DNA from 2 places in the Virgibacillus salarius genome. Region 2 is predicted to be linked to the other one. Evidence: riboswitches for the same ligand, from Rfam matches in the RefSeq annotation. Region 2 holds a riboswitch; the other holds the start of a gene.
What was found. A riboswitch is a leader RNA that binds a small molecule or an ion and turns the genes downstream of it on or off. The one in region 2 is predicted to bind FMN.

Region 1: another riboswitch for FMN. It lies ahead of ribE (riboflavin synthase); the one in region 2 lies ahead of ABDZ84_RS10480 (ECF transporter S component).

Annotation. Positions count from the first base shown of each region.
Region 1 is NZ_BAAACY010000016.1:43,214-55,274, forward strand. It holds gene ABDZ84_RS02785 (S8 family serine peptidase) at 1-2,130, opposite strand, end outside; gene ABDZ84_RS02790 (protoglobin domain-containing protein) at 2,993-4,279, shown strand; FMN riboswitch at 4,800-4,947, shown strand; gene ribE (riboflavin synthase) at 5,366-6,010, shown strand; partial or broken gene ribB (3,4-dihydroxy-2-butanone-4-phosphate synthase) at 6,023-6,637, shown strand; gene ribH (6,7-dimethyl-8-ribityllumazine synthase) at 6,639-7,103, shown strand; gene ABDZ84_RS02810 (hypothetical protein) at 7,774-7,989, shown strand; gene ABDZ84_RS02815 (ABC-F family ATP-binding cassette domain-containing protein) at 8,003-9,871, shown strand; gene ABDZ84_RS02820 (hypothetical protein) at 10,270-10,845, shown strand; gene ABDZ84_RS02825 (DNA-binding protein) at 10,876-12,061, opposite strand, start outside.
Region 2 is NZ_BAAACY010000078.1:68,899-80,959, reverse strand. It holds gene ABDZ84_RS10530 (hypothetical protein) at 1-180, opposite strand, end outside; gene ABDZ84_RS10525 (hypothetical protein) at 342-662, opposite strand; gene ABDZ84_RS10520 (ABC transporter ATP-binding protein) at 767-1,585, opposite strand; gene ABDZ84_RS10515 (o-succinylbenzoate--CoA ligase) at 1,856-3,331, opposite strand; gene menB (1,4-dihydroxy-2-naphthoyl-CoA synthase) at 3,451-4,269, opposite strand; gene menH (2-succinyl-6-hydroxy-2,4-cyclohexadiene-1-carboxylate synthase) at 4,310-5,128, opposite strand; gene menD (2-succinyl-5-enolpyruvyl-6-hydroxy-3-cyclohexene-1-carboxylic-acid synthase) at 5,132-6,868, opposite strand; gene ABDZ84_RS10495 (isochorismate synthase) at 6,865-8,253, opposite strand; gene ABDZ84_RS10490 (1,4-dihydroxy-2-naphthoate polyprenyltransferase) at 8,413-9,348, shown strand; gene ABDZ84_RS10485 (hotdog fold thioesterase) at 9,366-9,755, shown strand; gene ABDZ84_RS10480 (ECF transporter S component) at 10,137-10,724, opposite strand; FMN riboswitch at 10,887-11,035, opposite strand; partial or broken gene ABDZ84_RS10475 (transposase) at 11,167-11,412, opposite strand; gene ABDZ84_RS10470 (S8 family serine peptidase) at 11,613-12,061, opposite strand, start outside.

The sequences.
Region 1 (12,061 bases), on a different contig from region 2:
TAACTCGTACCATTGTTTAAAGCGCAGTTGTGTTCCGTTCTCTGGAAGAATTGGTGGCATAACCATCGTCATATCTGAATGCATTTCATATTGTCCACGAAGATTTGTGCCCAGTAATTTTCTACCAGAGGCCGCTTCTTCTGGTCCGTAGCTTGGTAGTCCCCATTCCCAGGAATTATTAGTACCAAAGGAATACCAGCCGTCTGGATAAGATTCAAAGTCTTCTGAGTAGCCATCCGTTATACCTTCCTCTATACGAACTAATTGAGGTTCACTTTCTGTTACATTTCCACTGAAATCTTCGACTCTCCACCAATAATGTAGTGACGTACCTGAAATATCTTCTAGTGGCACAACAGAAGTATACGAACCACTTTGATGGTTTCCTTCAATTATAGCAGCTGGATAGCTACGTTCTGTATTATTGTCATACTGTACATGTAGTGTAACATCATTAACACTTGTATTATCTTCCGCATGTACCGAAAAAGAAGCATTTTCATTTAAAAACACAGCTTCTCTGAGTTCTGATTCTACTGTTGGAGCTTGATCATCTTGTCCATACGTCTGAACCTGTCCTGTAATTGTGCCTATTCCTTGTTCAACAGCTTCTACTGCATCGTCTACATTTAGAATACCGTACCCATAACCATTATTTGGGGCATTTGTATACTCCTCATTCGTTTTTTCCGTAGCAGTTAGCTTTAAGATATTTTCTATCTCATCAACGGTTAAAGAAGCATCGACTTGCTTCATTAATAATATTGCAGCTGCAACATGTGGGGCGGCCATAGAAGTACCGCTAGACTCCCCATAGTCAAATGTATTCCATGATGCACCAGGTAGAGAAGAACGAATGGTAACTCCGGGAGCAGAGATATCTGGTTTTATTTCACCTCTCTCTGACGGTCCTTGAAGAGAGAACGATGCTAAATCATCATTTGCATCAGTAGCACCGACAGCAATGGATTCTGGATAATTCGCTGGTGCTGAAGCTGTACCAGGCTCTGATGGATTCAAGAACCCTGCATTTCCTACAGAGAATATAGGAACGATTCCAGCACTGCGCCATGCCTGTACCATTGGTCGAAACCAGTCATTGTTTATTGGGCTACCACCCCAAGAGTTATTTACCACATCTGGAGCTTTTTCCGGATGAGGCTCACCGTTCGCATCTGTTGGGGCTAGTATCCATTCTGCGGCTTCCAAAATATAAGAGTCATAGCCTGTTCCTTGATAGAATGCTCTGGTAGCAATCCACTTTGCACCTGGAGCGACACCGATTTTATTTTGTCCACCTTCCTCTTGACCAACCATCGTGCCCATGGTATGCGTTCCGTGGCCATCTGAATCCATTGGACGTGAGCGATCAAAAACAGCGTCATGCCAATTGAATTCATGAACTGGTTGATCAGGATCATCTTCTTGATAACCTCTGTATTGTCTGGTTAAAGCTGGATGATTACCTTCTACTCCACTATCAATATTTGCAACGACGGCACCCTCTCCAGTTATATTTCTTTCCCAAACTTCCGGTGCTCCTATTCGCTCAATATTCCATTCGGTATCCTCTGACTGGTTGTCTGTTTGTTTTACGGCGAACGTATTATCCTCTTCAATAGGAAGAAGTTGCTGTTGTTCATCCAGTATGATCGATTTTACCTGCTTAGATTTAGCGATTCTTTCCACTGATTTCTCATTTCCGGTAACAGAAAAGGCATTAACAATGAAATAGCTGTGAAATTGCTTGATGTTCCCCGATTGTTTTTGTTTTTTTAGTAAGGACTTTAGATCCTGTTGCGTTTTTTCGGCATTTTCTTGTAATGCAGACACAACGGTCCTTTGTTTGAGTTGTTTTGCCTTAGCGGTAGAAAGTTTTGCTTGTATTGCTTCTTTTTTTGCACTTTCTGCTAGCTGTACAGTATTGACCTGATCCTTAAGAATAACTAGATAACGCACATAATCAGTTTTATCAAATGTTTTTACTAGCTTACTTTGTATTACTTGACTAGCAGACTCGCGCTTATCTTGTTGGGCAAAAACATGTGATAGATATGGCGTAGCTAATGTGATAAGTAAGATACAGGTTAGCAGAACGGCAATATATTTCCTCATGGGAAATTGCTGCATTTTTTCTCCTCCTTTTTTTGGTATAAATTCCCCCTAGTTCCATTGGTAGTTGTCTCTAACTATATATGGAGAGTAGTGTAGAACTTTGTCAATATTTGTCTTAATTTTAAAAATGATAGTTTTGTAGCTATTTTTCCAAAATTTTTCGTAGTTCTTTTCTCCTGCTTCATTGTAGTGAACAGCGTGTAAACGTGAATACATTAATAATCTTAGGTCACTAACATTTACCAGGTTTTTAAACGGTTATTGATAAATAAACCATTGGTATTAGTTTCGCAATTTGATTTCATGCAATTATTTCTTTATTAATGAAAATAGGGCATCATATGTGTTTCGTTTATCCCGCATATAAATTCAAGCAATAAAGGAAACCAATATGTTTAAGTAGGGGATGGACTGCCAGTCAATGTCCGATTGGTTCAAAGGCCTTAGGTCATATCCTTGAAAGATAAGAAGTATAAAATTTGCCCATGTGGATAAATATGGGCGTGTTGAGCCACATCCAGCTCCAGCACCCAGAAACGAGGTGACTTCACGAATCTCCCTAATCTAAGTCATCATCGGCTTGCAAGCTCATCGTAATTTCTTTATCTCCGTTGACTCGCTCCAGTCCCTACGGTTCTAATCAGGCGCTTTCGCTTTTGCTCTGGAACTAACTTTCGGTGGAGGATAAAACAACACCCCTAACTCATTGAATTTTCACTTTATAAACATTTATACTCACGTGAAAATAGACTATCTAGTAAATTAGGGCTGAATTAACCATAAAAACTACAAGTCGATCGAAGGGATCGTTCACTAGACTGAAAATAAGTAACTATTTTGCCGATATTAACCCTATACAGATAGGGGGAAACAATTGATGTTAAGAAATACCAAAAAAACTACCACACGTCAATTAGAAGGTGGACAAGCCAAGCTTCAAATAGAAGCTGGTAGTGAAGTAGAGAGACAATTTCAGATGATTGGACTTACGGAGGCCGATTTACGAATAATTCATTGTACGCAAGAATATGTCGTAGAAAATCTGGATTTTATGGTTGATAGATTTTATCAAAATCTAGAAAATGAACCTGCTTTACTACAAATTATTAAGCAACATAGTTCTATAGAAAAACTAAAGCAAACTTTAAAAAGACATATCTCGGAAATGTTTACAGGGGTAATCAATGAGGAATATTTCTCCAAACGACAACGAATCGCTTTAATACATGTACATATCGGACTTGATACAAAGTGGTACATGTGTGCCTTTCAAGACCTGTTCTTGTCATTGGTGACAATAATAGAGAAGAACATTAACTCAAAAGACGAATGTTTCCTAGCAATTCGATCCATTTCAAAAATAGTAAATTTAGAGCAACAGCTGGTATTGGAAGCATATGATGCGGAAACAGAGCGGATAAAAAAACAAGCAGAGGAACAAAAGCAATTAATACGAGAAAATGTAGCACATGCATCGGAGAATCTTGCGGCCATATCGGAAGAAACAAATGCTGCGTTCCAACAACTGAGTTCACAATCAGATGAAATTGTATTAATTGCGAATGCTGGGTCAGAGCTTTCATATTTAGCAGAGAAGCGAGCGACAAATGGTAAGCAGCAAGTAAACGAACAGAAGGAAAACATGTCGACAATTCATTATTCTATACATAAGCTTGCTAGTGAGGTGAAGGCTTTAGCAGATATATCAAAAAAAATGCAAGGAATTATTGATATTGTAACGGGGATCGCTGATCAAACAAGCCTGCTTTCTCTTAATGCTTCAATTGAGGCTGCACGAGCTGGTGAGCACGGTCGTGGATTTGCAGTCGTGGCAGAAGAAGTTAGGAAACTTGCAGATGAAACAAAAAGATCAGTCACAAATGTGTCAACCCTTATCTCGAATACAGATCAACAAGTAGAAAAATTAACTGGATCATTATATAAAATTAGCGAAGAAATCGAAAATGGAAACGATACGTTTAAAGAATCGGAAACGCATTTTGCAGAGATTGTTAATACGATGAAAAAAACCAGGATTCAAAATAATAAGATTGAAAAAGAGTTTATTTCATTTGTGAACGTATTGGATGAATTAGGTAAAGCAATGGACGAAGTGGCTTCTTCAGCAGATAATCTTACGATGATTACTAGTGAAATGCAATAGCAAGGAAGGTACTGTAATAATTACTATTTTATGGTGTGACCCATTTATTATATAACCATATATTTATTTTTTATCCCGCATATAACTGGCAGTAAGTCCCCACTTCAAGCAATCAAGTGAAACCAATATGGATAAGTGTGGATCAACTGCCAGTAAATGTCCGATTGGTTCGGGCCTAAATGGAAGTAGGTCACAAAGGCGTTGCCACAGGATGTGGCGAATGAAGCCTTTGTACGTATATGTTTTAAAAACAGATGGAAGCTTCACTTGATTTGATTACAGAAGTACGAATATCTATAGTTAAATGAATGCTTACACAACTTTAGGAAGCTATAAAGATGATGGGGGAGAAAAATATCTCCTTGCATTTTTATATAAGTATTGATAATATTTAAGCAATAATCCTTAAGGAAAGTGGAAGGATTTTGGTAGGAACTTGGCGGTGGTTTATAGGAACCAATAAATGCCCCTATAATAATAAAAAGTTACTACCGTAATAAGGAAAATATAATATAGTAGTTATTTCCTTCGGGGTCGGGTGAAATTCCCAATCGGCGGTGATGAAGTTATTTACTTCTTAGTCCGTGACCCGTGCGGCATAATGCCAAACGGTGGATCTGGTGTGACTCCAGAGCCGACAGTTAAAGTCTGGATGGGAGAAGGAATTTTTGACGCAGCATGTTAGCAAATAGGATACGTATGCTATTTGCCAACGTTTTTTTGCCATTCATATTTTCAATGGCTTATTTACGTATACATGTGGTGACGAAATTCTGTCCTCAAAGCCTCTGAAGCGAAATTCAGAGGCTTTTTTCGTAGTCTAGTAAATTTGTCCATATGGATAAATTTGGGCGTGTTGAACCGCGTCCAGCTCCAGCGCCAAGAAACGATGCGACTTCACGAATCGCCCTGCGATAAGTCATCATCGGTTCGCAAGCACAACGTGATTCCTTTATCTCCGTTGACTGGCTCTAGTCGCTACGTTTCTAATCGTGCGCTTGCGCTTTTGTTCTACTGGTTGGAAAGATAAAACCAGTATAAGTTCGATCTAGTACGCTTCAATTTTAGGAAAAAGGAGTGAAATTTATGTTTACTGGAATTATTGAAGAGAAAGGTGTCATTCGCTCCATAAAGCAACCATCTAAACAGGCAATCTTTTTAACAATTACTGCCAAAAAGGTGATCATGGATATGCACGTTGGTGATAGTGTTGCTGTTAATGGGACTTGTCTAACAGTTGCTGCATTTGATGATATTGGCTTCTCTGCGGAGGTGATGCCAGAGACAATGAAAGCTACCTCTCTAAAGGAACTGACGAAAGGGTCTGAAGTGAACCTAGAGAGGGCGATGGGAGTTAACAGTCGATTTGGTGGACATTTTGTTTCTGGCCATGTTGACGGTACTGGAACGATTATTCAGAAATATCAAAAGGAGAATGCCATTTATTATGACATTGAAGTGGATAAGGAACTAGAAAGATATTTACTAAAAAAGGGTTCGATTGCAGTCGATGGTGTAAGCTTAACACTATTTCAAGTTCGTGGGAATGTCTTTACGATATCATTAATTCCTCATACAGCTTCCGTGACTATTTTAGGAGATAAAGGCAAGGGGAGCTTGGTGAATATAGAGTGTGATATGCTCGTGAAACATGTAGAGCAATTGCTTTCCCATTCTACTGATTCAAGGGAGCTTGATCATAATTTTCTTAAACAAAAAGGTATTATCTAGGAGGTGCCATAAATGAACACAATTGAAGAGGCTATCGATCAATTAAAGACAGGGAGACCTATCATCGTTGTGGATGATGAACAGAGAGAAAATGAAGGAGATTTAGTAGCACTATCTGAACTGATCACTCCTGATACGATAAACTTTATGATCACCCACGGTAAAGGCCTGGTTTGTACATCGATTGAGTCAGAAGTAGCAGAGCGAGTTGGACTTTCTTTAATGACATCAAACAATAACGATCCGCTATCAACAGCCTTTACAGTCAGTATAGATTATAAGGATACAACTACTGGGATAAGCGCACATGAACGCTCAACGACAATTCGTGCCTTAGTTAATAAATTTGCAATGAAAGAGGATTTTAAACAGCCAGGTCACGTATTTCCTTTAATTGCTAAGGGTGGAGGTGTTTTAACACGTCCTGGACATACAGAAGCTTCCGTGGATTTAGCAAAACTTTGTGGAGCAGCCCCATCAGGAGTTATCTGTGAAATAATTAAAGAAAACGGCATGATGGCGAGAGTGCCAGATTTAGAAAGAATGGCTGCCAAGTTTAACTTATGTATGATTTCTATTGAAGATTTAATCAATTATCGATTAATGATAGAAGAGGAGTGTAAGCAAAATGGGACATATATTGGAAGGTAATCTTGTAGGAACCGATTTAAGAATCGGTATTGTTGTAAGTAGGTTTAATGACTTTATTACTAGTAAACTTCTCGAGGGGGCTGAGGATGCCTTAATTAGACATGGTGTAGCAAAGGAAAATATTACGATTGTTTGGGTTCCTGGAGCATACGAGCTTCCATTAATTGCTAAGAAAATGGCTCTGAAAGCAGACTATGATGCCATTATTACTTTAGGAACAGTTATTCGAGGCTCGACACCTCATTTTGATTATGTTTGTAATGAAGCAGCAAAGGGGATATCTCAAGCATCCTTACAATCCGAGAAGCCAGTTATTTTTGGTGTCTTAACAACGGAGTCCATTGAGCAGGCAATTGAACGTGCTGGTACAAAAGCAGGTAATAAAGGAGCGGAAGCAGCGTTATCAGCTATAGAAATGGCAAATTTACTTCGATCATTATAAAACGATATATCAAAGCAAGTAAGCAACTTCTCAGAAATAGTTAGAGGAGTTGCTTTGCTTATTTTGCTATTTCTCTTTCTTACTTTATTCCACATAACTGGCAGTAAGCCCCCCACCTCAAGGAATAAAGTGAAAGCAATATGGATAAGAAGGTGTTCAACTGCCAGTAAATGTCCGATTGGTTCACCTAACAATCAGTGGTGGATAAACAAAACCACCAACTGATTGAAGTTTCACTTTATCTAAAATAATATCCTTCTAACGTTGGAAAAATCCATAGGGATAGGATAAACTTGTCCGTAGAGGATTTTTTTAATTTATCCCGCATATAACTGGCAGTAAGATCCGCACTTTAAGCAATGAAGTGAACCCAATATGGGTAAGTGTGGAACAACTTTCAATAAATGTCCGATCGGTTTAAGGGCCTTTAGGTCATACCCTTGTGGTACTAACCATCCGTGGGGAAAAACAAAACCCCCCACGGATTGAAGTTTCACTTTATCCCGCATATAACTGGCAGTAAGATCCGCACTTTAAGCAATAAAGTGAACCAATATGGGTAAGTGTGGAACAACTGCCAGTAAATGTCCGATCGGTTCACCTAACCATCCGTGGGGAAAAACAAAACCCCCCACGGATGGAAGTTTCACTTTATATATAAAAAATATGAATGATAAAAGATCTTGTGTTCACAGATATGGGGGAGATTATTATTAAGCTATTATTAGGACAATTAGTTATCATTGCTGTTGTATGGACGGGAATGGCTTTTTTCTTTTCAGAGATGGCTGAGCCAAGTAAAGTTATTTTCTACCTTGTAACTTCTTGGATGCTATTGTTAATTGCTATTATTATTAAAACATGGTTAAAGAATCGAAAGAGTTGAAGGATGATCGAGAATGCTAACCGTTGAAAATATAACGAAATCATTTGGTGATAAAATATTATTTCAATCTGTTTCCTGTATCATTGCTGCGCATGAACGAATAGGGTTAATTGGAGTAAATGGTACCGGGAAGTCTACATTCCTTAAAACAATCGCAAAACTTGAGTCACCAGAACAGGGTACGATTCAGCACGCAAAAGATTATCAAATTGAATACTTAGCCCAAGATCCAGATTTAGATGGGGATTTGACAGTGATGGAGCAGATTTATTATGGTAATTCGTTAATTATGCGTGTGATGCGCGATTATGAGCGAGCATTGCTGGATTTACAACGTGATCCAACAAGTGAAAAAGCGCAATCAAATTTGCTTGTGATGCAGCAGAAGATGGATGAGGCAAATGCGTGGGAAGCAAATACAGCAGCCAAAACGGTCCTAACGAAGCTAGGCATTACAGAATTTAATAGAAAAATAAATGCGTTATCTGGGGGACAAAAAAAGCGAGTGGCCATTGCCAAAGCCTTAATTCAGCCTGCTGATCTCCTCATTTTAGATGAGCCGACGAACCATTTGGATAATGAGACGATTGATTGGCTTGAGAGGTATTTACAATCATATCGTGGCTCCCTATTAGTAGTTACACACGATCGATACTTTTTAAATCGTGTGACGAATCGAATTTTCGAATTAGACAAAGGAAAGCTTTATTCGTATGAAGGGAATTATGAGATTTTTTTAGAAAAAAAGGCAGAGCGTGAAGCGCTGGAGAGAAGTAATGAGATGAAGCATAAAAATACGCTACGCAGGGAGTTAGCGTGGTTAAAGCGTGGAGCTAAAGCTCGTTCGACAAAGCAAAAAGCAAGAATTGATCGTGTTCATGAGATGAAGGAAAAAACATTTGACACGAATGAGCAAGCCATTGATGTACCCGTAGGATCTGTCCGATTAGGGAAAAAAGTAATAGAGCTGAAGGAAGTAGATAAGTCCTTTGCCAATAAACAAATCGTAACCAAATTGAATCAATTAATTGTTCCTGGAGACAGATTAGGTATTGTAGGTCCAAATGGGTCTGGGAAAACGACGTTGCTCGACTTAATGGCACAGCGTATTACACCAGATAATGGAGAAGTTATTATTGGTGAAACAGTGAAAATCGGCTATTATACACAGGGTGATGAAGAGCTTAACGGTGAAATGAGAATCATTGATTATATAAAAGAAGTAGCTGAAGTTATCCACACAAAAGACGGGGCGATTATTACAGCTGAGCAAATGCTCGAACATTTTTTATTTTCTCGAACACAACAGTGGACGTATATTCGGAAGCTATCAGGTGGAGAAAAACGTCGTCTCTATTTATTGAAAATATTAATGGAAGAACCAAATGTTTTATTTTTAGATGAGCCTACCAATGATTTAGATACGCAAACATTAAGTGTATTAGAAGAGTATCTCGATCAATTTCCTGGCGTCGTTATAACAGTTTCACATGATCGATACTTTTTAGATCGAGTGATTGACCGTTTATTAGTTTTTACGGAAAATAATCGTATAATACCTTACTATGGAAACTACACGGACTATCTAGAGAAACAGAAGGAAATACCGATGACCCAAAAGCCTGTTGAAAAAACAGAAAAAGTAAAGCCGAAGAAACAGAGGAAAAAACTTTCCTATAATGAGCAAAAAGAATGGAATGAAATTGAAGATGTTATTACAGCATTGGAAGAAGAACTGGAAAAGATCCAGGATAACATTGTAAATGCTGGAAGTGATTCAGAAAGAGTCCAAGTATTATTTAACGAACAGCAAGAGATAGAAGCCAAATTAGAGGCAAAGATGGAACGTTGGGAAGAGTTATCATTATTAATTGGTGAATAGAACCTACCTGCAATGAGGTGCATCCCTAAAGTTAGACCAAATATCTAATTGCTAGGGGTGTTTTTTGTTGTCTAGGAAAATTATAAAATATGCCCATGTGGATAAATAGGGGCGTGTTGAGCTGCGCCCAGCTCTAGCGCCCAGAAACGATGCGACTTCACGAATCGCCCTAATCTAAGTCAACATCGGCTCGCAATCTCACTGTGATTCCTTTATCACCGTTGACTCGCCAATCATCGTTTCTAATCGGGCGCTTGCGCTCTTGTTCTTTATTGTAAATCCATACATGAAAACAGCGTTTTGTATTGGATAAAAGCGCTTAATTGTTTATCTGTATAGAATTACGAAGATAAGCTTAAACTAACCTCAACGATCGTTTATTCAGGTGGTTAAAGCGTATGAGTGTAGATGAACTATATTATCAAATTTATGAATTAAAAGAAAGACTTGGCATTCTACAGGAAGAGTATTGGCATCAAACTTCTGGTCCAGATACATGGTATTTTTGGTTCAATATTGTGAGTGTAATTATTCCTTTCGTTCTTTTATACTTTTTCTTGGATCGAGGGAGAGTATTTGAAATCGGTTTTTATGGTTTTGCCATACATGTCATGTGGTCTAATCTTGATAATGTATTATCGATGTATAATTATCTTATTACACCACATAGTATTTCCTACTTATTTCCAACAAGTCTTACAGTGACAACAGTTGTGCTGCCGATTGGATTTATGTTGCTCTACCAATATTGTACGAATAAAGGGAAAAATTTTTATTTATATGCTATCGTGCTTTCTGCTGGATTTGGATATGGATTAGCCTCTATTTTTATTGCTTTGGATATGTTAATTTTGCATGGAGGAATGAAGTTAACCTATATATTCTTATTGGATGTTGCTATTTCGTATCTTGCTTTTTGGCTAACCAAATTGTTCTGGTGGTTAAAAAATCATGGACCTAAAAAAACAGGCTAAGGAGTAAATCCTCCTAGCCTGTTTTTCCTTTTATTCTGTTAGTCCCTCAATGGAGATTGTTTCTACTATTCCGGTTTGATTGTCACGCATATTTGCTTCTAATTGAACTTTATCGCCTATTTGCAAGAAAATGGATCTTGGTGCTTTTCCAGAATTTACGGTATAAATAGTCGCATCATCTTTAAGTAAGAATTGAACAATTTGTTTTTTATCTTGCGTTGTTACAACAACCCGTTCAACAATACCATTTCTCTTTTCTAATGCTGCTTCTCCAGTTGATTCCACATTACTAGGATCTTGCGCCAAAGCTAAACGATAAGCCTCAAGTGTACTTCTGGCAGTATCACCAAAAACAACAAAATCGGAATCAGACGCTTTAATATATGCATAATGTTTAAATAATCCGTTTGGATCAAGGACATTTACAACCCATGTTGGATTCCCATCAATGTTGTAAAGAATTGGCATGGAACCAGTCCATTTCTTTTCAGGGAACTCTTTATTTACAATTTCCTTTGCACCCTTACTATCCATTATGCCGTTATTCTTTTCCCCGTTATAATATGTTAGTTCACCTGTTCTTGCATTAATTAAGGTGTAACCAAGTGCGGAGTCAATATTCTCTTTTGGGGAAGACATATCAGTAAAATAATGCATCTCTCCATTCTCATCAAAAATTGGTGTAACGCTTGATTCCGTACCAGATTCATTCGGAATCTTTACATCCTTTTTGCCAAAAAGGGAGTTCAGCCACCCATGAATATATTTCCCGAAATATTCATTCTCATTTGAGGCCATTTCTGAACTAATGGATCCATCAATAAATTCAGGTGCATCAGCAGCATGATATAGTTTAACATCACCTGTAACAGGATCGACTACGGCAACATGTAATTTTTCCATATCTGGCTTGTTCGTTAGTCCGATTGGTTTAAAGAGCGTTTGAACATACCAAGGCTTTCCATTTTCGTCTACTTCAATTTGTGCCTCACCACTTCGAATATAATCTGGATGCGCATTATAAATGGTACGATCAATGTTATGATGAAAGTAGCTCGAATTTGTATACTTCATATTATTTTTAATAAATTTTGGCTGGGCATTAACATCAGTAGCAGAGATAGTGAAATAACCTTCTGTCTCTTTGCCTCTAAAGTACCTCCAGAAATCAGTGAACTCTACCGGTGCAACGAACACAATGTCATCTTTAATTTTT
Region 2 (12,061 bases):
AATTGTATCATGACTTAAATTATTCGTAACTTGTTCATTAGAAGTGTTATTAGCTATACCTTTATCTACTCCTGTGACCGATTGCTTCTCTACTTTTGCAGCAGCAAGAATTGGCTCTTTTTCCGTACTAATTAGAAAAACGGCTAAGAAAGTAACTCCCAAAAGAGAAACTATATTCATGAAAAGCTTCCTTTTCAATGTTAATTGCCTCCTTTACGAATATAAAAGCTCACAGATACAATACTATTCCTTGTAATTGGTAATAATAAACATTTTCATGAAATAAATCAACTAAGAGATAAAAAGGGATAACATGCACGTAATGCATTTATCCCTTACTTTTAAAGAGGTCTATCTCCTAATATTCCCATGTGCTTTATATGTTCTTTCGCACTTTCATCTCCTAATTCGTATATCATACGATACGCTTCGGTCATTTCATCGTCATAATCATCATTAGACTGATCATTATGATAGGGTGTAACTGGTACGTGAGCGCGAAAAAAAGTAGTTACTCCTGCAGCATTCATCTCATTAAATTTTTCTCTCAATAATACAATTTCATCATCAGTAGCATGTATAACAAAATTATCATTATTATCATATTTTATCTTGGAAATCTCGCCTGATCCCATATTAATATAATATTTCTTTTTTCCCATTCAACTACACCTCCTTTTAGTTAATGTTCCTAAAAGCAGGTAGAAGCATGTATGAAAAATAAAAAAGCCCGCTCTGATAAGCGGGTAATGAAAAATTATGTGCATTAATTAATCGCATTTGTAGCATTAGCAAATATACAACGTCCTTTTCCATGAGGGATGCACATTGGTGTCCCAAATCGTGGATCGAACGTAACATCACACATCATTTCAAAAACTTGATGAACCAGATTACATGTAATAATCTCCTCAGGTTTCCCTTGCGCAAAGATCTGTTTATCTTTAATAGCAACAATATGATGTGCATATCTACATGCTAAATTCAAATCATGAAGGACCATAACAACTGTACGTCCTTCCTTCTCATTTAATTCAAATAACAGATCAAGTACTTCTATCTGATGAGTCATGTCTAAGTAAGTTGTTGGCTCATCTAATAAAATTATATCTGTATCCTGCGCTAAAGTCATGGCAATCCATGCACGCTGACGCTGTCCACCAGACAATGAATCAACGGGGCGATCTTTTAAATCAAACATGTTAGTAGAATCTAAAGCGTGATTAACCGCTTTTTCATCTTCGTCAGACCATTGCTTTAATAAGCCACGATACGGATGTCTACCTTGTTTCACTAATTCATGTACGGTTAACCCTTCTGGACTAATGGGACTTTGTGGAAGTATCGCTAATTTCTTGGCAACGTCCTTTGTCCCCATTTTTGCAATAGCTGCACCATCTAATACTACATTCCCTTGTTTAGGCTTCAATAATCGTGCCAACGAACGAAGTAAAGTTGACTTTCCACAGCCATTTCCGCCAATGAATACAGTAATTTCACCTTTAGGTATCTCTAGACTTAAATCGTCAATAATTATATTATCCCCGTAACCTAGCGTTAAATCATTTGCTGTTAAGGTTTGCATTGGAATCTCTCCCTTTTCCCTCCAAAAATATCGTGCGTGTTATATGTATTTTTAGAGGATCAATACAAAGCGCTATCCTTAGTGTATTTGCTTTTTCGTGATTCGTCAATGACTTTGATAATCATTTTCAATTAATTTTAAAATTTTGTTCTTTACAATATTGCTTTCATCAATCAATCTCACTAGCATATTCCTAATTAGCAAGCTATCCATGGAATAAATCCAAAATCACCTACTGCAAAATACACACTCGTATCAATGAGAGGACAATTACCTAAGCTGCTTACACCCTTCTTTACCTCTAATCTGTTTCAAATGACTTCTTACAAGTTTATTGGATGCATTACGTGGTAAAGCATCTACTTCATAAACTTCTTTTGGCTGTTTATAACTTGCTACATGCTCATCTAAATAGCTCATAATTTCTTGTAGAGTAAGTCGATATTTCGTTACAATAAATGCGATAGGTACTTCACCCCATTTGGTATCAGAGATCCCCGTAACGCCTACTTCCTTAATTGCTGGATGACCGGCAAGAGCACTTTCAATTTCCGATGGATATATGTTTTCTCCTCCAGAAATAATTAAATCATGCCTGCGTTCCACAACATATAGAAAACCTTCGTCATCTAAATAGCCTAAATCACCTGTTGCCAGCCACCCACCTTGAATTGCCTTATTAGTTGCTTCGCGCTTTTTATAATACCCCGATGTCACCATTGGTCCTTTTACACATATTTCTCCAACACCAGAATGATCTGGATCTTTTATCATTAATTGCGCTGGAAATAGAGGCTTACCAGCTGAACCTACTTTTTGCAGCGCATCTCCTGCACTAAGTGTCACAATTTGTGATGCTGTCTCCGTCATGCCAAATGATTGGAAAACTGGCACATTCATTTCCTTCGCTTGCTCTAATAATGGACGAGGAGCAGGTCCACCTCCTAATAATACACAACGAAGGGAAGTTGGATAACGATCGGTTCCAAGCTCTTCCAATAATTGTTGAAGCATTACAGTAACTACAGATACGATGGTAACGCCTTCGTGCATAATTGCTTTCTGGACACTAGTTTTATCAAACTTCTCTAATAAATAGACAGACATACCATAAACTACACTGCGAATAAGGATGGATAAGCCACTAACATGAAATATTGGTAAAGCAGCTAACCATTTATCGTCAGAATGAATCCCTAAATTAAGTGCACTCCCTATTGCACTCCACCAATGGTTTCCGTACGTATGAATGACGCCCTTAGGAGAGCCAGTTGTGCCAGATGTATACATAATGGAAAACGGAGTATTTAATTGTATTTCCGTGGTAAGGACAATATCTGCATGCTCGTGATAATTATCTATTTCCTCAAACACAGCCTTATTTAAACAGGGTATTTGCACAGCTTTCACTTTTAATTCATCTGCATAGATTAAAAATGAAGCATCTGCATCTTTAATTTGATATGTTAATTCCTCATTCGTTAATCGAGTATTTAGTAAAACGACTACTGCCTTTAAGTAGCTAATTGCATGAATTGCAGTAATCATCGCTTGTTTATTCGTCGATAAAACAGCCACATGTGAGCCTTCCTTCACTCCCCATGTAGCTAATTTCTTCGCGTACATTTGGCTTTGTTCCTTCAATTCTTGAAATGTTATTTGATATCCATTTGCGTATTGGATAGCTGCACAATTGGGCGATATATCGGCCTGTTTAGATAACCAATGTGGTATCGTATCTTGCATGTTCCTACCTCCTTCGTTCTACAATCGTTTGCCGTCTAATCTATAATAGAGAGCTATGTAAGAAAAAAACCTTTGCTAAAAAAGCAAAGGTAAGAGATCACTATTTTTGACTGCATTGCTTAAGGGAACCGTGGGAATTTTTTAAAGTCTGGCTTTCTTTTTTCTTTAAATGCATCTCTTCCCTCTTTCGCTTCATCTGTTGTGTAGTAAAGCAAAGTAGCATCGCCGCCCATTTGCTGCAATCCTGCCAGTCCATCAGTATCTGCATTAAATGATGCTTTTAAGAAGCGTAAAGCTGTTGGAGATTTTTCTAAAATTTCCTCACACCATTGGATCGTTTCCTCTTCTAATTTATCAAGTGGTACAACTGTATTAACCATACCCATTTCATATGCTTCTTCTGCATTATATTGACGACATAAATACCAAATTTCACGAGCACGTTTATGTCCTACCATCCTTGCTAGGTAACCTGCTCCATAACCAGCATCAAAGCTACCAACCTTCGGTCCAGTTTGTCCGAAGATTGCATTATCTGCTGCGATTGTTAAATCACAAACAACGTGAAGAACATGTCCTCCACCAATAGCGTAACCAGACACCATTGCAATTACTGGCTTAGGAATCGTACGAATAAGACGTTGCAGGTCTAATACATTGAGTCTAGGTACTTGATCGTCGCCTACGTATCCTCCATGCCCGCGTACAGATTGGTCTCCCCCTGAACAGAAGGCTTTTTCTCCTTCACCTGCTAAAACAATGACCCCAATATCTGAATCATCACGTGCATCAGCAAACGCATCAATCATTTCATTAACAGTTAATGGTGTAAATGCATTACGCTTTTCAGGACGGTTGATTGTTACTTTGGCGATGCCATTATATTTTTCATAGATTATTTCTTCATATTCTCTTACTTTTTCCCATTGAATAGGCATGATAATTCCTCCTTAAAGTAGTATGTAATCAATTAGTAAATTAATTGCATATATCAGCCAGATAAATATCCGTGATATACTCAGATACTATTTTACCAAAAATCTCTGGTTTCTCCACATGAATTGCATGTCCAGCTTCAGATACAATGGTTAGCAACGATTGCGGAAAGCGATTGTCCATTTCCTTCATCAGTTCACAATATTTTTTATCTAACTCACCCGCAAGTAACAATACAGGTTTAGTAAGTCGCGCTAGAGCATCCCACCAAGATGGTTGAAAACCTGTTCCCATATGTAAAAGCGAGTCAGCTAACCCCGTTTTTGACTGCATGTGACGTTCATAACGAACAGATTGCTTTATTTCTAAGGGTAACGACGTTTGACTTTGAAATAACGGTATATTTTCCCAATATGACACAAACCAATCAAGCCCTTGTTCAAGGATCCTATTGGCTAATATTCTATCGTTTTCTTGTCGTTGAACTCTCTCTTCAAGCGTATCAATGCCTGGAGATGTACTTTCAAGAAGCAAGGCTTTTATCTTTTCAGGATAATGTATGGCATAAGATATAGCTGTTCTTCCCCCCATTGAATATCCAAGCAAACAAAAAGATGAAAGCTTTAATGCATTAAATAAAGCATCTAAATCCTTACAACAAGCCTCCATCGACTTCTCCTTCGCCTTTGTCTTTCCGTGTCCTGGTAGATCAATGGTAATTAATGTCCACTTGTTTTTCCATTTATTAACGAAATAATTCCAAGTCCTACTACTCCCCGTAAAACCATGTAGCATAACAATTGGCTCACCATTACCATGAATTTCATACCAATAGTTAGATTGATTAATGGAGAAATACAATATTTATGCCCCACCCTTCAATAGTTCAGCTTCAATTGCCTGCCATTTCTCTCGGTGCCATGCTGCATTTTCTTCTCTATCTGTCTTTACTTCGATAATGGATAAACCCATATTTGCATAGCTCTGAAGCAGCGCCTCTTTGACCTCTTTTTCAGTCTGAGGGTTAAAGTAGCGCCCCCCATACATCGTAACTACATGTTCAAAATTAATATTTAATGGTGTACCAAACAAAGCCTCAAAGTGTTTTCTATCATTTGCTTGAGGTAAAAACGAAAATATACCTCCACCATTATTATTCATAAGTAAAATGGTAACATCCAATTTATAATGCATCGCTGCATGCAATCCATTCATATCATGAAAAAATGAAAGATCTCCTAAGACAAGTGTTAATCTACTCCCATTCGAGGCAGCGCCTAAACCACTAGATACTACGCCATCAATGCCGTTAGCACCGCGATTAGCAAGAACCTGAATTCGCTTTTCTGTTGTTAAAAAGAAGGTGTCTAAATCCCGTACTGCCATACTATTCCCAACAAATATACTACTGTTATCTGGAATAACATCCAGTAAACCACGCATTGCTTCACCTTCTGTAACCTGATTATTTGTTTTACGTAGTAGATGTTTTTTTGTTATCTGATTGGTTTGTTGCCATTCATACAGCCAATCTTTGTCCAACTTTAATTCTGTATTTGCGGTAAGGTGCTCACAAAATAATACAGAATCTGCAAAGACAAACTCAGTTCTATTACCAGCTGGCTCCCGAAACCCACGGTCATTCTCTACGACAAATTGTAAAATGTCTTTATGCTGTTTCACATAGAATAAGTATGCCTTTGAAACTGGCATCGCACCGATACGAATAATAAATTCAGGCTTGAGCAGTTCACGAATTGTTTCATTCCGTAAGAAGGCATCGTAACCATCAATGACGACATCCTTAGCATGTTCTCCTGACCGAACTTGTGATAATGGGTCAGCTAGAACCGGCACTTGCCATTTAGCAGCTAGCTTTGTAACGACTTCACCTAACTTAGGATCAGTCTGTGGTCCACATACAATAATACCTTTTTTCTTTTGCTTTAACTTTTCATGCATCTGATCTATTTGTGTAGGTGATAGCTGTTTTTTTCCGTCATAGGTTGGCAGGTATGGCGTATTACAAGTATCTCCCCACAAATTATCTAGTTGAAAATCTACGACCAATGGCTCACGAAAAGGGAAATTCAAGTGAACCGGTCCACAATTTCCTTCCTTTGCCATAAAAAAAGCCCTTGCAGCCTTATTCCTGGCATACAGCAGCATTTCTGGAGTTGATTCAGGAAGCGCCATTTCCTGAAACCACTTCACATATTCTCCATATAAATTCAACTGTGCTATAGCCTGAGGAGCGCCTACATCACGTAATTCATGAGGTCTGTCAGCAGTAAGAATAATTAATGGAACTCTGCTGTAAAAAGCTTCGACAATAGCTGGATAGTAATTTGCAGCAGCAGTACCGGATGTACACACTAATGCAACTGGACGCATGGTTTTCTTAGCAATACCCAGTGCATAAAAAGCAGCAGAACGTTCATCAATGATGATCCATTCTTTAATTTGTTTATGTTCGGCTAAAGTCAAAGCTAATGGTGTAGATCTTGAACCAGGTGAAATTACAGCATCCGTTAATCCATTATTTGCTAATTCATCAATGAAATTTGCTGTATAGCGTGTTAACGTCTCGGTGTGGTTCATGATTCTCCTCCTAAAACAGAAAGCATAGGTGTGAATTTAATCCGTGTCTCCTCAAATTCCGCTTCAGGAATAGAGTCCTTTACAACTCCACATCCAGCAAATAAAGACGCTTCATCATTTTGAATAAGAGCAGAACGTATAGCTACTGCGAACTCTCCATTATCATTACTATCTAGCCACCCTACAGGAGCGCCATACCAACCCCTATCTAATAATTCATAGTCTCTAATAAATGTTATCGCATCATTTCGAGGAACACCACCAAGAGCAGGTGTTGGATGTAATTGTTCAACAATGTCAAAAATACTGTATCCTGCTTTTAACTTTCCCGTTACAGGTGTATATAAGTGCTGTAGATTTTTCAATGGGTAAACAGTCGGCTCCTCTGGCACATGAACATTGACACAATATTTATTTAAGCCTTTTTTGATCATTTGCACGACAAAATCATGCTCTTCTCTATTTTTTTCATCGTGGAACAGTTGATTGCTAATTTGTCGATCCTCTGTTTCTGATTTCCCTCTAGGAGCAGTGCCTGCCAAACAGGTTGATAGCAATTGTTTATTTTCAATCTTTACTAATCGCTCCGGAGTAGCGCCGATAAAGCAATTGTTGTTACGTTCAAAAGCAAAAACAAAGCTGTTTGATTGGGTTGCTAACAACTGATCCAGTATCGTGGCAATATTAGCATTTTTATTTAATTTCACACGCATTTCTCTAGCCAATACGATTTTATCTATTGATGTATGGCGGATTTCTTCCGTTGCTTTCTTTACCGTTTTTTTCCATTCTTCAGGTGCAATGACTTTTGTAGTTAACATACGTAGTTTTTCCTTCTCTGCCTTTATTGGCGTGAGAAGGAAACGTTCAGTATCACGTAGTTGATTTGCCAATTGAATAGGATGATCCGTTTTTTTAGCCAAAACATTTATTGTAAAATAATAGTTTTCCTTATATTTCGTTAACATATATTCTGGAACAGTAAATTGAATAGCTGGAAAATCGCCCCAAAGCTCGGTTCGGTCCTTTTTAGGATCAAAATCCATTCCCCCCAATGAGACTAATCCAGTACCAGGAACATCAAACGAATTATGAATAATGGCTTGATCTATTACTTGTTTCCATTTTAATTCCATATGTTGAAAACGATTTTCATTAGCACTGATATCATACGCATTTCCAACGCCAGCTATAGAAAATGCATCATTTGTGCTCGTCCAAAAGACGCGATCCTTCTCTATCTGTCGTGCTGCTTCAAAAAAACAAACCGGATTTTTAGGTTGAATCTTTTTCGTTATGCTACAAAGCTGGACCTTATTAATAGAAAGGCTACTAATTGCGTCTTCCAAGATCTCTTCCAGTTGTTTATCTTGTACTTCAATCATCTGAATAAACCTCCGTTAAACTAACAATGACAAAACTTCCATCTTTATTCTATTCTCTTTTCAACTGTTTCTCAAGAAAATCAAACCCAAACGTTGACACTATATAGCAATTTCCATATCATTAATATGATATTGGTACAAAAACAGGAGGAGCATACCATGCAATCATTAAATAAAGTTAATATAAAGGATGCAATGAATGAAAAGGATGGTTTTCAAGTATGGTGGCGTTTATTACGTCCTCATACACTGACAGCATCTTTCGTTCCAGTATTTGTTGGGTCTATGCTTGCTTTTCGAGAAGGCCATGTTCACATATTATTATTTATCGCAATGTTAATTGCCTCCATGCTAATTCAGGCGGCAACGAATATGTTCAACGAATATTATGATTATGCTAAAGGACTAGATACCGAGGATTCTGTTGGTATCGGGGGCACCATTGTTCGTGATGGAATAAATCCAAAAACTGTCCTCCGCTTAGCACTTGCTTTTTTTGGAATTGCCATCTTAATTGGTATCTATATAAGTATTCAATCTAGTTGGTGGATAGCTGCTATCGGTTTAATATGTATGGTATTTGGTTATTTATATACAGGTGGTCCTCTACCCATAGCTTATACACCACTTGGTGAGTTATTCTCCGGTTTCCTAATGGGTACGGTCATTATTGGAATTAGTTACTTTATCCAAACAAACACGATCACTGGTGAGGTACTAATTGCTTCCATTCCAATAGCATTGTTTATTGGCGCAATCATGCTATCTAATAATATTCGTGATCTAGATAATGATAAAGAAAATGGTCGGAAAACACTAGCTATACTTTTGGGAAGAAAAAATGCAGTCCGCTTTCTAGCATTGATGTTCATTGTAGCCTTCATAACGACTGCGACGCTTATTATAGCAGACATTTTCCCACTATGGTCTTTCATTACATTTATTGGAATTATTAAAGCAGTTGATGTCATTAACAAATTTAAAGGCAAGACAGAGCCAATTGAAATGATGCCAGCAATGGCAGCAACTGGTAAAACAAACTCCATTTACGGAATTTTACTTGGGATATCTTTAGTTATTAGTATGTACATTTAATAAGGGGATATTATACTATGGACCATACGTTACTGAAAACATTAGGAATGGAAATTGAGACATTGACGAAGAATAAAGTAGTAGTCACGATGCCGGTTGATGAACGTACACATCAGCCAGCTGGATACTTACATGGTGGTGCTAGTGCTGCACTTGCTGAGACCGCTGCTAGCATTGGGGCTACATTACACGCAGATATGGAGCAAGAATCTATTTTCGGCATTGAAATTAATGCGAATCATATCAAAAGTAAGCGAACCGGTATAGTAACAGCTACTGCCATCCCTCTTCATGCAGGAAAATCAACAATGGTTTGGGATATTAAGATTACTGATGAGCAAGGCTCACTCATATGCATTTCTAGATGCACAATCGGTATTGTTTCAAAAAGACAAAAAAAGCAATAAAGAAAATTTTCCTTTGCGCAAGTATCGATAAGCAACTTTAAGCTATTGCTATTTCGCCTAGAATCGATGGTGTATTCTCCCTTTTGAAGTTGGTGTACGAAGCTAAAATTGTTAATCCAAAGCCCGAACGATAAAAATAAATGTGCATACGAGTACAGCCAAATTACGTAGACTCCTTGAAAAAGAATGTTTCTACTAGTACGATGGAACGCTTCCGAAGCCTTCCTTTGAATACCCTTGCTTTCAGCTAACGCCTACGACGACCTTCACCGTTCGGGACTTTAACCCTAGAGCGTGCGCACATGCCTGGCACACCAAAAGGAGTATAGAAAAACGAGCGTTTTTCTATACTCCTACGGCGTTACATAATCGCCCTTTTTTCTATGAAGCAATATGGACTTGTTTTTGTTCAATCCAGCTTTTTAATTTAATAAATAACGGGATAAATAACGCTCCAACGATGATACCCTTTATTACATTAAATGGAAGAACATATGCGTAAACGGAGAACCATTTAACGGAATTTGACATATCCTCCCAGCCCATAAACCAGCTGTAAGCAGGTAGAATGATGAAATAATTTAACAAACTCATTCCCAGAGCCATTATGATCGTTCCCGTTACTAGTCCAGAAACAACACTTTTGACTCCTTTATATTTATGATATAAGAGGGATACTGGAATGACGAACATAATCCCGGCCATAAAATTTGCAATAACTCCTACCGGATCTGTACCACCACTTATAGCTAAATAAAGAATATTCTTAATCGCTACAACAATAACCCCAGCTAATGGTGAAAAAATAAGGGAAGCCATTAATGCCGGGACATCACTGAAATCTACTTTTAAATAGCCTGGCAACAAAGGCAATGGGAAATTCAGGAAAAATAAGAGCAAAGATATGGTACCTAAAAGTGATAAAATAATAAGTTTTAATAGCTTTGATGATTGCATGTTACGTTTCATCGTTTTCCTCCTTCATCAATTATCGATTCCTATCTCGTGATGAAGGATATGAGCCTAACAGTTAGCAAATGAAAAACCCTAAAGCGCGGCCTAACCGGGGCTTTAGGGTACCATAAATTCATTAGGAAAAAGCAGTGCGAACTAACGCACCTTTTCTTGGCTCGACATCTTCTCCCATCCAGACTGTAACTGTCGGTTCTGGACTTACACCAGATCAGCCACAGCAAAATGCCTGCTGTGGGTCACGGACTTAAAGCAATTAACTGCTTCTTACCGTCGGTCGGGAATTTCACCCTGCCCCGAAGATGGAATCGATATTATGTTGTACCGTTATTTTAACCTATCTTTATTCGTATTGCAATATCTATGTTTACCTACTCAATCGATAAGTTTTCAATCAAATTAAGTATAGACTTTAGCGGAAAAGCAATAATCAGCTAAACTATAGAATGAACAAAAGCGCAAGCATCCGATTAGAAACGTAGCGACTGGAGCGAATCAACGGTGATAATACTATTTCAATAGGCGAACCGCCAGTCGTCAACAAACAAAAACTTCTTGACCAAAACATTTCTTTCCATAACTTTTTACGGACATGAAGAAAATCCATCTTGCTAAGTCTTGAACTGGCACTTTTATAGGCATTGATGAATTTCGATCATTCACTGTTGGGTTGTGCTTTGAACAAAAAAGGAAAAAAAGCCTTTGGGCTGTCACCCAACCGAAATTCATCTCCCCCTTACCGTTGGGCTACGCCCTTCACACGCTTGAAGTTGGAGACTTCTTTCGGAAGTACGTTAAAATTTCCTAGACTACAAAAAAAATCACTCCGCCCCAGTAATAATGGAGCGAAGTGATTTATACATGCTAAGAAATTATGAAGGATGCTTATTCTTCGACATTGATAAATAATTTACCTTCAGCTTGCTCACGAGTTTCGTTGCCATAGTCATCTTCGACCTTTACTTCTATTACTGCCCCTTCAGCAACAACATTGCTAGTTGCAGTCCAATAACCTACATAATGTCCATCTGATGTTTCCATCATTGGAAGCTCCGTAGCGTTCATAACCGTATTGGTCAATGGCATATGAATAAAGTACGTCGCTCTAAGCCCTGGTTCACTATCAAATTCAAATTTCACCGTCTCACCTGCTTCAAGTGTAACATCTTCCTCAGGAGTCAGATTCTCAATTTCTGGTACAGTGAAATCTACATCAATAGTAACAGATTCAGTGGACGTATTGCCTGCTAAATCATGAGCAGTTACTTCAATTTCATTTTCTCCGTTTTCTAAAAGTATTCGTTTAGAATACATGCCATCTTCAACAGCCGCTT